3 regions of the Streptomyces sp. NPDC050388 genome follow, and region 2 is predicted to be linked to each of the others. Evidence: predicted binding sites of a transcription regulator. Region 2 holds the regulator's gene; each other region holds the start of a gene.
What was found. Region 2 encodes HrcA, which represses chaperone genes, less so after heat shock. Its sites were predicted from a motif close to TTNGCACTCNGNNNNNCNGAGTGCNAA; they were not measured.

Region 1: a site for HrcA is predicted at 1,905-1,931, ahead of groES (co-chaperone GroES). Genes of this name have one in related genera too.
Region 3: a site for HrcA is predicted at 1,032-1,058, ahead of groL (chaperonin GroEL). Genes of this name have one in related genera too.

What each region holds. Positions count from the first base shown of each region.
Region 1 is NZ_JBFAKH010000009.1:116,211-119,484, forward strand. Features, by position in the region: gene groL (chaperonin GroEL) at 1-1,330, opposite strand, end outside; gene groES (co-chaperone GroES) at 1,449-1,757, opposite strand; gene AB0I73_RS07525 (polysaccharide deacetylase family protein) at 2,714-3,274, opposite strand, start outside.
Region 2 is NZ_JBFAKH010000001.1:154,768-158,041, forward strand. Features, by position in the region: gene AB0I73_RS00715 (nitronate monooxygenase) at 1-49, opposite strand, end outside; gene dnaJ (molecular chaperone DnaJ) at 209-1,348, opposite strand; gene hrcA (heat-inducible transcriptional repressor HrcA) at 1,348-2,364, opposite strand; gene AB0I73_RS00730 (MBL fold metallo-hydrolase) at 2,534-3,265, shown strand.
Region 3 is NZ_JBFAKH010000007.1:56,199-59,472, forward strand. Features, by position in the region: gene AB0I73_RS05780 (ubiquitin-like small modifier protein 1) at 1-250, shown strand, start outside; gene AB0I73_RS05785 (cold-shock protein) at 681-884, shown strand; gene groL (chaperonin GroEL) at 1,222-2,844, shown strand; gene AB0I73_RS05795 (NADH:flavin oxidoreductase) at 3,125-3,274, shown strand, end outside.

The DNA.
Region 1 (3,274 bases), on a different contig from region 2:
GGACGACCGCGACACCGGTGGCCTCGTCGCCGGTCTTGTCGAGGTTGTCCTCGAGGACCTTGACGGCGTGGACGAGCGCGGAGCCACCACCGGAGACGATGCCCTCCTCGACCGCGGCGCGGGTCGCGGAGATGGCGTCCTCCAGGCGGTGCTTCTTCTCCTTCAGCTCCACCTCGGTGGCGGCGCCGACCTTGATGACGCACACGCCGCCGGCCAGCTTCGCGAGGCGCTCCTGGAGCTTCTCGCGGTCCCAGTCGGAGTCGGTGGTCTCGATCTCGGCCTTGATCTGGCCGACGCGACCGGTCACGTCCTCCTTCTTGCCGGCACCGTCGACGATCGTGGTGTCGTCCTTGGTGACGGTGACGCGGCGGGCGGAACCCAGCACGTCCAGGCCGACCTGGTCGAGCTTGAGGCCGACCTCCTCGGAGACGACCGTGGCGCCGGTGAGGACGGCCATGTCCTGCAGCATCGCCTTGCGGCGGTCGCCGAAGCCGGGGGCCTTGACCGCGACGGCGTTGAACGTGCCGCGGATCTTGTTGACGACCAGGGTCGACAGGGCCTCGCCCTCGACGTCCTCGGCGATGATCAGCAGCGGCTTGGAGGCGTTGGCCTGGATGACCTTCTCCAGCAGCGGCAGCAGCTCGGCGATGGAGCCGATCTTGCCCTGCGTGATGAGGATGTACGGGTCGTCCAGGACGGCTTCCATGCGCTCCTGGTCCGTCACGAAGTACGGCGACAGGTAGCCCTTGTCGAAGGCCATGCCCTCGGTGAAGTCCAGCTCCAGACCGAAGGTGTTGGACTCCTCGACGGTGATGACACCGTCCTTGCCGACCTTGTCCATCGCCTCGGCGATGAGCTCGCCGACCTGCTGGTCCTGGGCGGACAGCCCGGCGACGGCGGCGATGTCGGACTTCTCGTCGATCGGGCGCGCCGAGGCGAGGAGGTCCTCGGAGACCGCGGCGACGGCGGCGTCGATGCCCTTCTTCAGGGCGGCCGGGGAGGCGCCGGCGGCGACGTTCTTCAGGCCCTCGCGGACCAGGGCCTGGGCCAGCACGGTCGCGGTGGTCGTACCGTCACCCGCGATGTCGTTGGTCTTGGTCGCCACCTCCTTGACCAGCTGGGCGCCGAGGTTCTCGTACGGGTCCTCGACCTCGACCTCACGGGCGATCGTGACACCGTCGTTGGTGATGGTGGGGGCGCCGAACTTCTTGTCGATGACGACGTTGCGGCCCTTGGGGCCGATCGTCACCTTCACCGTGTCGGCAAGCTTGTTGACGCCGCGCTCAAGGGCGCGACGGGCGTCCTCGTCGAACTTCAGGATCTTCGCCATGGCAGCGGGAGCCCTCTCGGAAATCAGGGGTGAAAAATCACTGCGCCCCGGGCGCCCGGCTCGGTGAGCGTATCGGGACCAGGGGCGCAGTTTCGGAGCAAACGTGCTACGAGGTGACTTACTTCTCGATGATCGCGAGAACGTCGCGAGCCGAGAGAACGAGGTACTCCTCGTTGTTGTACTTCACCTCGGTGCCGCCGTACTTGCTGTAGAGCACGACGTCGCCGACCTTCACGTCGAGTTCGACGCGCTTGCCGTCCTCGATGCGGCCCGGACCGATGGCAAGGACAACGCCCTCCTGGGGCTTCTCCTTGGCGGTGTCCGGGATGACCAGGCCCGAAGCCGTGGTCTGCTCGGCGTCGAGCGGCTGGACCACGATGCGGTCCTCGAGCGGCTTGATGGCAACCTTGGAGCTGGCGGTCGTCACGATCCGACCTCCCCCTTCGGAGATCTCACGGGGTTAACTGTCTGAGGTGGCGACCAGGTCGATCCGTCGTCGCGGGTGCCGGACCTGCCCGTCGCGTGTGTTGGCACTCTCCAGGGGGGAGTGCCAGACCCGAGACTATGACCGCGATTAGCACTCGGTCAAGCGGAGTGCCAATTGCCTGCGGCGCGTCGGCGGGAAAGCGCGGTGTTTCGTACGGGTGTGCGCAGCCGACCGGTGCCACGACGACCGCTCCCGGGGGCGCCCGGCCGAGCCGGGTGCTCAGCGGTGCCGGACGTAGTCCTCCAGCCTCCCGGCCCTCAACCACCGCTCCCCGGCTCGCTCAGCAAACGTGCCGTTCGTTCCGCCAGGGTCAGGGGCGGGATCTCGTCGGCAGGGGTGGAGATGACGTCGGCGGGGGCCAGGCGATGGGCGCCTCGGGGGTCGGTGACCGCTCGCCGGGGAGTGCGCCCGAGGCAGCGTCAGCTCGATCGCGTGGTGGTCCGTTCGTGAGCCTGTTGCACCCTGGGCCGGGCTGACGTGAGCATGCGATCCGGGGCCGGGTACGGCTCCGGCGTGCGGGGCTCCCGCTCCACCGGCGTGATGGTTCGAGGCCTCCCCGCCGCCTCCGGCCACACCCATGCGGCCAGGTCGTGCGGGGCGGTGTCCGTAGCGGCCTCCGGCCGCGGGGGCCTCCCGGGACCGGACCGCGCACCGGATGAGTGTCGCCGACTCGGGGCCGAGTACGCCGGGGAGCAGTGCGCCCAGGACCGTTCGGGGCGTGCGGCCGAGAGGGCTCACTTCTGCTCAGTCTTCAGGAACGGTACGCGAGGGTGCCGTCACCCGTGCCCCCCGGTGCCCTCACCTCCTCGGCCGGCAAGGCCCGCGACCGGCCGCCCGGCCGGCGGACCTCAACCCGCAGGCACCGCCGGCAGAACCGCCACGGCCGCCCCGCCGGGTCACAGATAGTCCTCCAGGCGCCCCACCGCGTACCCCTCGGCCGTGACCTCGTCCAGGAAGCGGCGGATCATGTCGGGCATCGTGCCCTTCCACTCGTTCCGACCCCGGAAGTGGGTGAGGACGATGTCGCCGGGGTGCAGCTTCCGGTCCCCCTCCCGGTACTCCCAGCGGTCGACGAAGACCTCTTCGTTCCACAGCGGGACGTACTCGATGCCGCAGGACCCGGCCGCGCGCAGGGTGTTCTTGTCGTAGCTGCCGAACGGCGGGCGGAACAGGACCGGGCGACGGCCGTACCGCTCCTCGAGGACGTCCTGCATGCCGCAGATCTCGCGCTTCTGGCGGGCGTGGGACAGGCCGCGCAGGGGCGGGTGGTTCAGGGTGTGGTTGTTCAGGCCGACACCCCGGTCCTGCATCTCCTCGAAGTAGCCGTAGTCCCCCTTGATGACGTAGTCGCTGAGGAACGCGGTGTACGGGACCTGCAACTCGCTCATCATGCGCAGGAACGCCGGGTCCTTCTCGGCGCCGTCGTCGATGGTGAGGAAGACGACCTTCTCGTCCGT
Region 2 (3,274 bases):
GGGCCTGCACGACGGGGTGCGGAAGGAGATCGGTGAGCGCCAAGGACATGACGGCATGTTGCCACGTCCTTCGGACATCTCCGAATCAGGGCTTAATCGACCCTTGCCCTTGGCGCAGGCCGTGCCCGGGGCACCTTCAGAGCAGCTCCCGGGGCACCGCGGGAGCCGTTTCCGGCCCCCGCGCGCAGCACCGTCGGTGTCGCCCGCGTCAGCGCCCGTTGAAAGCGTCCTTCAACCGGGAGAACAGCCCCTGCTGCCCCGGCTGGAACTGGCCCAGCGGGCGCTCCTCGCCGCGGAGCTTGGCGAGTTCGCGCAGCAGTCGTTCCTGTTCGGGGTCGAGCTTGCTCGGGGTCTGCACCTCCACGTGCACGACGAGGTCGCCCCGGCCGCCGCCGCGCAGATGCGTGACGCCCCGGCCGTGCAGCGGGATCGACTGGCCTGACTGGGTGCCGGGCCGGATGTCGACCTCCTCCATGCCGTCCAGCGTCTCCAGCGGCACTTTGGTGCCGAGGGCGGCCGCCGTCATCGGGATGGTGACCGTGCAGTGCAGGTCGTCGCCGCGCCGCTGGAAGGTGCTGTGCGGCAGCTCGTGGATCTCGACGTACAGGTCGCCGGCGGGACCGCCGCCGGGGCCGACCTCACCCTCGCCGGCCAGCTGGATCCGGGTGCCGTTGTCGACACCGGCCGGGATCTTCACGGTCAGGGTGCGGCGGGAGCGGACGCGTCCGTCGCCGGCGCACTCCGGGCACGGGTTCGGGACGACGGTGCCGAAGCCCTGGCACTGCGGGCAGGGGCGCGAGGTCATGACCTGGCCCAGGAAGGACCGGGTGACCTGCGAGACCTCACCGCGGCCGCGGCACATGTCACAGGTCTGCGCGCTGGTCCCCGGCGCGGCGCCCTCACCGCTGCACGTGGTGCACACGATCGCCGTGTCGACCTGGATGTCCTTGGTCGTGCCGAACGCGGCCTCGTCCAGCTCGACCTCGATCCGGATCATCGCGTCCTGGCCGCGGCGGGTGCGCGAGCGCGGACCGCGCTGCGACGCCGTGCCGAAGAACGCGTCCATGATGTCGGAGAAGTTCCCGAAGCCGCCCGCGCCGAAGCCGCCCGCGCCGCCGCCGGCCCCGGCCTGCTGGAGCGGGTCGCCGCCGAGGTCGTAGACCTGCTTCTTCTGCGGGTCCGACAGCACCTCGTAGGCGGCGTTGATCTCCTTGAACCGCTCCTGGGTCTTCGGATCCGGGTTGACGTCCGGATGCAGCTCGCGGGCGAGCCGCCGGAAGGCCTTTTTGATCTCCTCCTGCGAAGCGTCGCGGCGCACGCCGAGTACGGCGTAGTAGTCCGTGGCCACTACGACTCCGCCAGGATCTGTCCGACGTACCGTGCCACTGCGCGTACCGCTCCCATCGTTCCCGGGTAATCCATGCGGGTCGGACCGACCACGCCGAGCTTGGCAACAGCCTCGCCGCCCGAACCGTAGCCCACCGACACCACTGAGGTGGAGTTGAGTCCCTCGTGGGCGTTCTCGTGGCCGATACGCACGGTCACGCCCGGATCCTTCGCCTCGCCCAGCAGCTTGAGGAGCACGACCTGCTCCTCGAGCGCCTCCAGCACGGGCCGGATCACGAGGGGGAAGTCGTGTCCGAAGCGGGTCAGATTGGCGGTACCGCCGATCATCAGCCGCTCCTCGTTGTCCTCGACGAGCGTCTCCAGGAGGGTGGAGAGCACGGTCGAGACCGTACCGCGCTCCTCGGGGTCGAAGGCCTCGGGGAGATCCTCGACGAGAGACGGTACATCGGTGAAACGGCGGCCCGCGACACGGCTGTTGAGCCGCGCCCGCAGATCCCCCAGGGTCGCCTCGCCGATCGGCGCCGGACAGTCGATCATGCGCTGCTCGACCCGCCCGGTGTCCGTGATCAGCACCAGCATGGCGCGCGCGGGCGCCATCTGGAGCAGCTCCACGTGCCGCACGGTCGAGCGGGTCAGCGACGGGTACTGCACGACGGCGACCTGCCGGGTGAGCTGCGCGAGCAGCCGCACCGTGCGGGCCACGACGTCGTCCAGGTCGACGGCGCCCTCGAGGAAGTTCTGGATGGCGCGCCGCTCGGGCGCGGTCATCGGCTTGACGCCTGCGAGCTTGTCCACGAAGAGCCGGTAGCCCTTGTCGGTGGGGATGCGCCCGGCGCTGGTGTGCGGCTGGGCGATGAACCCCTCGTCCTCCAGGGCCGCCATGTCGTTGCGCACGGTGGCCGGGGAGACGCCCAGGTTGTGCCGTTCGGTGAGGGCCTTGGAGCCGACGGGCTCCTCGGTTCCGACGTAGTCCTGGACGATGGCGCGCAGCACCTGGAGCCTGCGTTCACTGAGCACGGCGCACACCTCCAGAAGCCTTCCGCCCGGTCCGTTCCCTGAATGTCCTGGCACTCTTCGCACGCGAGTGCCAGACTTCCCCGCCCAGTGTACGGCCGGTGGGTACACCCTGGGCAAGGCCGGTCCCACACCGTCGCGCGGGGAAGCCGTGGGCGATTAGCGTCGCGGTATGACGGTGAGTTGGGAAGAGTCGGGATGGGAACGGCTGGCGCCGGGAGTGGGCCGGTGCCGGCTGCCGGTGTGGGACTGCACGGCGGGGCTCGTCGTCGGCGCGGGCGCGGCGCTGCTCGTGGACGCCGGTTCGAGCCTGGGCGAGGGCGCCCGGTTGCGGGCACGGGCGCAGACGCTCGCCGGTGGGCGTGTGACACATCTCGCGCTCACCCACCCCCATTTCGACCATGTGCTGGGGGCGGCGGTGTTCGCGGGCGCGGAGGTGTTCGGCGCGGTGGGCGTGGACACGGTGCTGGCGCGGGGGCGCGAGGAACTGCGCGCGGACGCGGAGCGCGAGGGTCTGGACGCGCGGGCGGCGGAGGAGGCCGTGGACGCGCTGTCGCTGGTCCGCCCCCGGCACACGGTGTCCGGCGAGTGGACCCTCGACCTGGGCGGCGGACGGCAGGCCCTCCTCGCGAACGTGGGTCCCGGGCACACGGCGCACGATCTGGCGGTGCTGGTGCCCGGCGACCCGGAGGTGGTCTTCTGCGGCGACCTGGTGGAGGAGTCCGGCGACCCGCAGGCGGGCCCCGACGCCGTCCCGTCGCGGTGGCCGGCCGCCCTGGACCGGCTGCTGGCCCTGGGCGGCGAGGACGCAGTGTACGTACCCGGTCACGGAGCGGTGGTGGACGCGGCGTTCGTACGGGCCCAACGCGACGCCCTCGCGGCTCGTTTCGGCGTGTCGGGCTGACCCTTCGGC
Region 3 (3,274 bases), on a different contig from region 2:
CATCCTGCGCACCTACACCGGCGGCAGGGCCGAGGTGAACGCCGAGGGGGCGACCCTCGGCGACGTCATCGCCGACCTGGAGAAGAACCACACCGGGATCTCCGCCCGGGTCCTGGACGACCAGGGCAAGCTGCGCCGTTTCGTCAACGTCTACGTCAACGACGACGACGTCCGCTTCGAGCAGGGTCTGGAGACGGTGACCCCGGACGGTGCCGGTGTGTCGATCATCCCGGCCGTCGCCGGCGGTTGATCATTACCCTCGGTAAATAATCTTACCGAGTGTTTACCAGGCTGCCCCCTCCGTGAGAGAAGCGGAGGGGGCAATTCCATGGGGTTGAGCACGGTAGGGTTGGGGAACACGGTCCCGACTCCCCGTTCTGGAACCGTCAATTCCTGCCGCGCACCCGACTGGATACAGCCAAAGTCTGGGCCACTTCTGCGGCATTTGCGCGCTTTGCCCGGCCTGACTTGCCCTGAAATCAGGTGAATTCCCGTCATATTCCGGACCGGTGCCGTCCAGATTTCTCGTCCGATTGACCTGTTGCAGAGGGCAGTTGGACGGATACATTCGGCCGCGGTCGACGCGTTCCGGCGCACGCCCCCGATCGTCGGGGGGTGAGGTCTGACCCGGATCCGCGAAGTGTGGATCTGTGCAAGGGCCAGTAATAGGGGAGTTAGGCATGGCTCAGGGCACCGTCAAGTGGTTCAACGCGGAGAAGGGGTACGGCTTCATCGCGGTCGACGGTGGTGCGGATGTTTTCGTCCACTACAGCGCGATCCAGATGGACGGCTACCGCACCCTTGAAGAGGGTCAGCGGGTCGAGTTCGAGATCTCGCAGGGCCAGAAGGGCCCGCAGGCCGACATGGTTCGCGTCACCGCCTGAACGCGCTACCAACCGCAAGAATTTCCTGCTGGCGAAGGGTCCGCACCCCCGGGGTGCGGACCCTTCGTCGTGCCGGGGCCCGGGTGGCGACCGGTGCCCGGGGGTGTTCGCGCGCGGCTGACTCGTCCGGCGATCCCCCGGGGGGCGCTTGCACTCGCATGGGTCGAGTGCTAATCATTGGCGTTAGCACTCTGAAGGTGAGAGTGACAACGTAAGGACCGGGTCGGTGAGGCCCGCAGGCCGGTGGGGCAAGGAACCACCGGTTCTGTGAGCCGTCCGTCGCGGGCGCGGGCGCGGTCCGAAGTAATCACCCCCAGTCCTGGAGGGACCACTTCACATGGCCAAGATCATCGCGTTCGACGAGGAGGCGCGGCGCGGCCTCGAGCGCGGCATGAACCAGCTCGCGGACGCCGTCAAGGTGACGCTCGGCCCCAAGGGCCGCAACGTCGTCCTCGAGAAGAAGTGGGGCGCCCCCACGATCACCAACGACGGTGTGTCCATCGCCAAGGAGATCGAGCTCGAGGACCCGTACGAGAAGATCGGCGCCGAGCTGGTCAAGGAAGTCGCCAAGAAGACGGACGACGTCGCCGGTGACGGTACGACCACCGCGACCGTCCTCGCCCAGGCCCTGGTCAAGGAGGGCCTGCGCAACGTAGCCGCCGGCGCCAACCCGATGGCCCTCAAGCGCGGTATCGAGAAGGCCGTCGAGGCCGTCTCCGGTGCCCTGCTGGAGCAGGCGAAGGACGTCGAGACCAAGGAGCAGATCGCCTCCACGGCCTCCATCTCCGCCGCCGACACCCAGATCGGCGAGCTCATCGCCGAGGCCATGGACAAGGTCGGCAAGGAAGGCGTCATCACCGTCGAGGAGTCCCAGACCTTCGGTCTGGAGCTGGAGCTCACCGAGGGTATGCGCTTCGACAAGGGCTACATCTCGGCGTACTTCGCCACCGACATGGAGCGTATGGAGGCGTCGCTCGACGACCCGTACATCCTGATCGCCAACTCCAAGATCGGCAACGTCAAGGACCTGCTGCCGCTCCTGGAGAAGGTCATGCAGTCGGGCAAGCCGCTGCTGATCATCGCCGAGGACGTCGAGGGCGAGGCCCTGTCGACCCTGGTCGTCAACAAGATCCGCGGCACCTTCAAGTCCGTCGCCGTCAAGGCCCCGGGCTTCGGCGACCGCCGCAAGGCGATGCTCAACGACATCGCCATCCTCACGGGCGGCGAGGTCATCTCCGAGGAGGTCGGCCTCAAGCTGGAGAACACCAGCCTCGACCTGCTCGGCAAGGCCCGCAAGGTCGTCATCACCAAGGACGAGACCACCATCGTCGACGGTGCCGGCTCCTCGGAGCAGGTCCAGGGCCGCGTGAACCAGATCCGCGCCGAGATCGAGAACAGCGACTCGGACTACGACCGCGAGAAGCTGCAGGAGCGCCTGGCGAAGCTCGCCGGCGGTGTCGCGGTCATCAAGGCCGGTGCCGCCACCGAGGTCGAGCTCAAGGAGCGCAAGCACCGCATCGAGGACGCCGTTCGCAACGCGAAGGCGGCCGTCGAGGAGGGCATCGTCGCCGGTGGTGGCGTGGCCCTGCTCCAGGCCTCCCAGGTGTTCGAGAAGCTGGAGCTCGAGGGTGACGAGGCGACCGGCGCCAACGCCGTGAAGCTCGCGCTCGAGGCCCCGCTGAAGCAGATCGCCGTCAACGCCGGCCTTGAGGGCGGCGTCGTGGTGGAGAAGGTGCGCAACCTGACCCCGGGTCACGGCCTGAACGCCGCGACCGGCGACTACGTCGACCTGGTCAAGGAAGGCATCATCGACCCGGCCAAGGTGACGCGCTCCGCGCTGCAGAACGCCGCGTCGATCGCCGCGCTGTTCCTCACCACCGAGGCCGTCATCGCCGACAAGCCGGAGAAGGCCGCCGCGGCCGCTCCGGGCGGCATGCCGGGCGGTGACATGGACTTCTGAGCCTGACTCACCTCAGGTTCGGACCCGGTCCGTCAGTGCCGAGGGCGGCACCCCCTGTTTCCGACAGGGGGTGCCGCCCTCGGGCGTTTCCGGGTTCCCGTGTTCCCGTGTTCCTCGTGCGCGGGACCGGTCCGGCGCAGGGCTTCGGCGCGGGTGTGGTCGGGGTCACAGGCGGGTGTGCCGGTGGGTGGAATGCCCTTCGGGGTTTGGGGGTTGGGGGGGGGAGTGCGATCGATGCACGCGCACATACCGACTGGTACATCCCATGAGGAGCCCCCACATGACCGTCACCGCCTCCACCACCGCCGCCCGGGCCGCGGAGATCCTGTCCCGCCCGGTCTCCATCAACGGCCTCACCGTGCCGAACCGCATCGCGATGGCGCCGATGACCCGGATGTTCTCGCCGGGCGGTGTGCCCGGTGAGGACGTG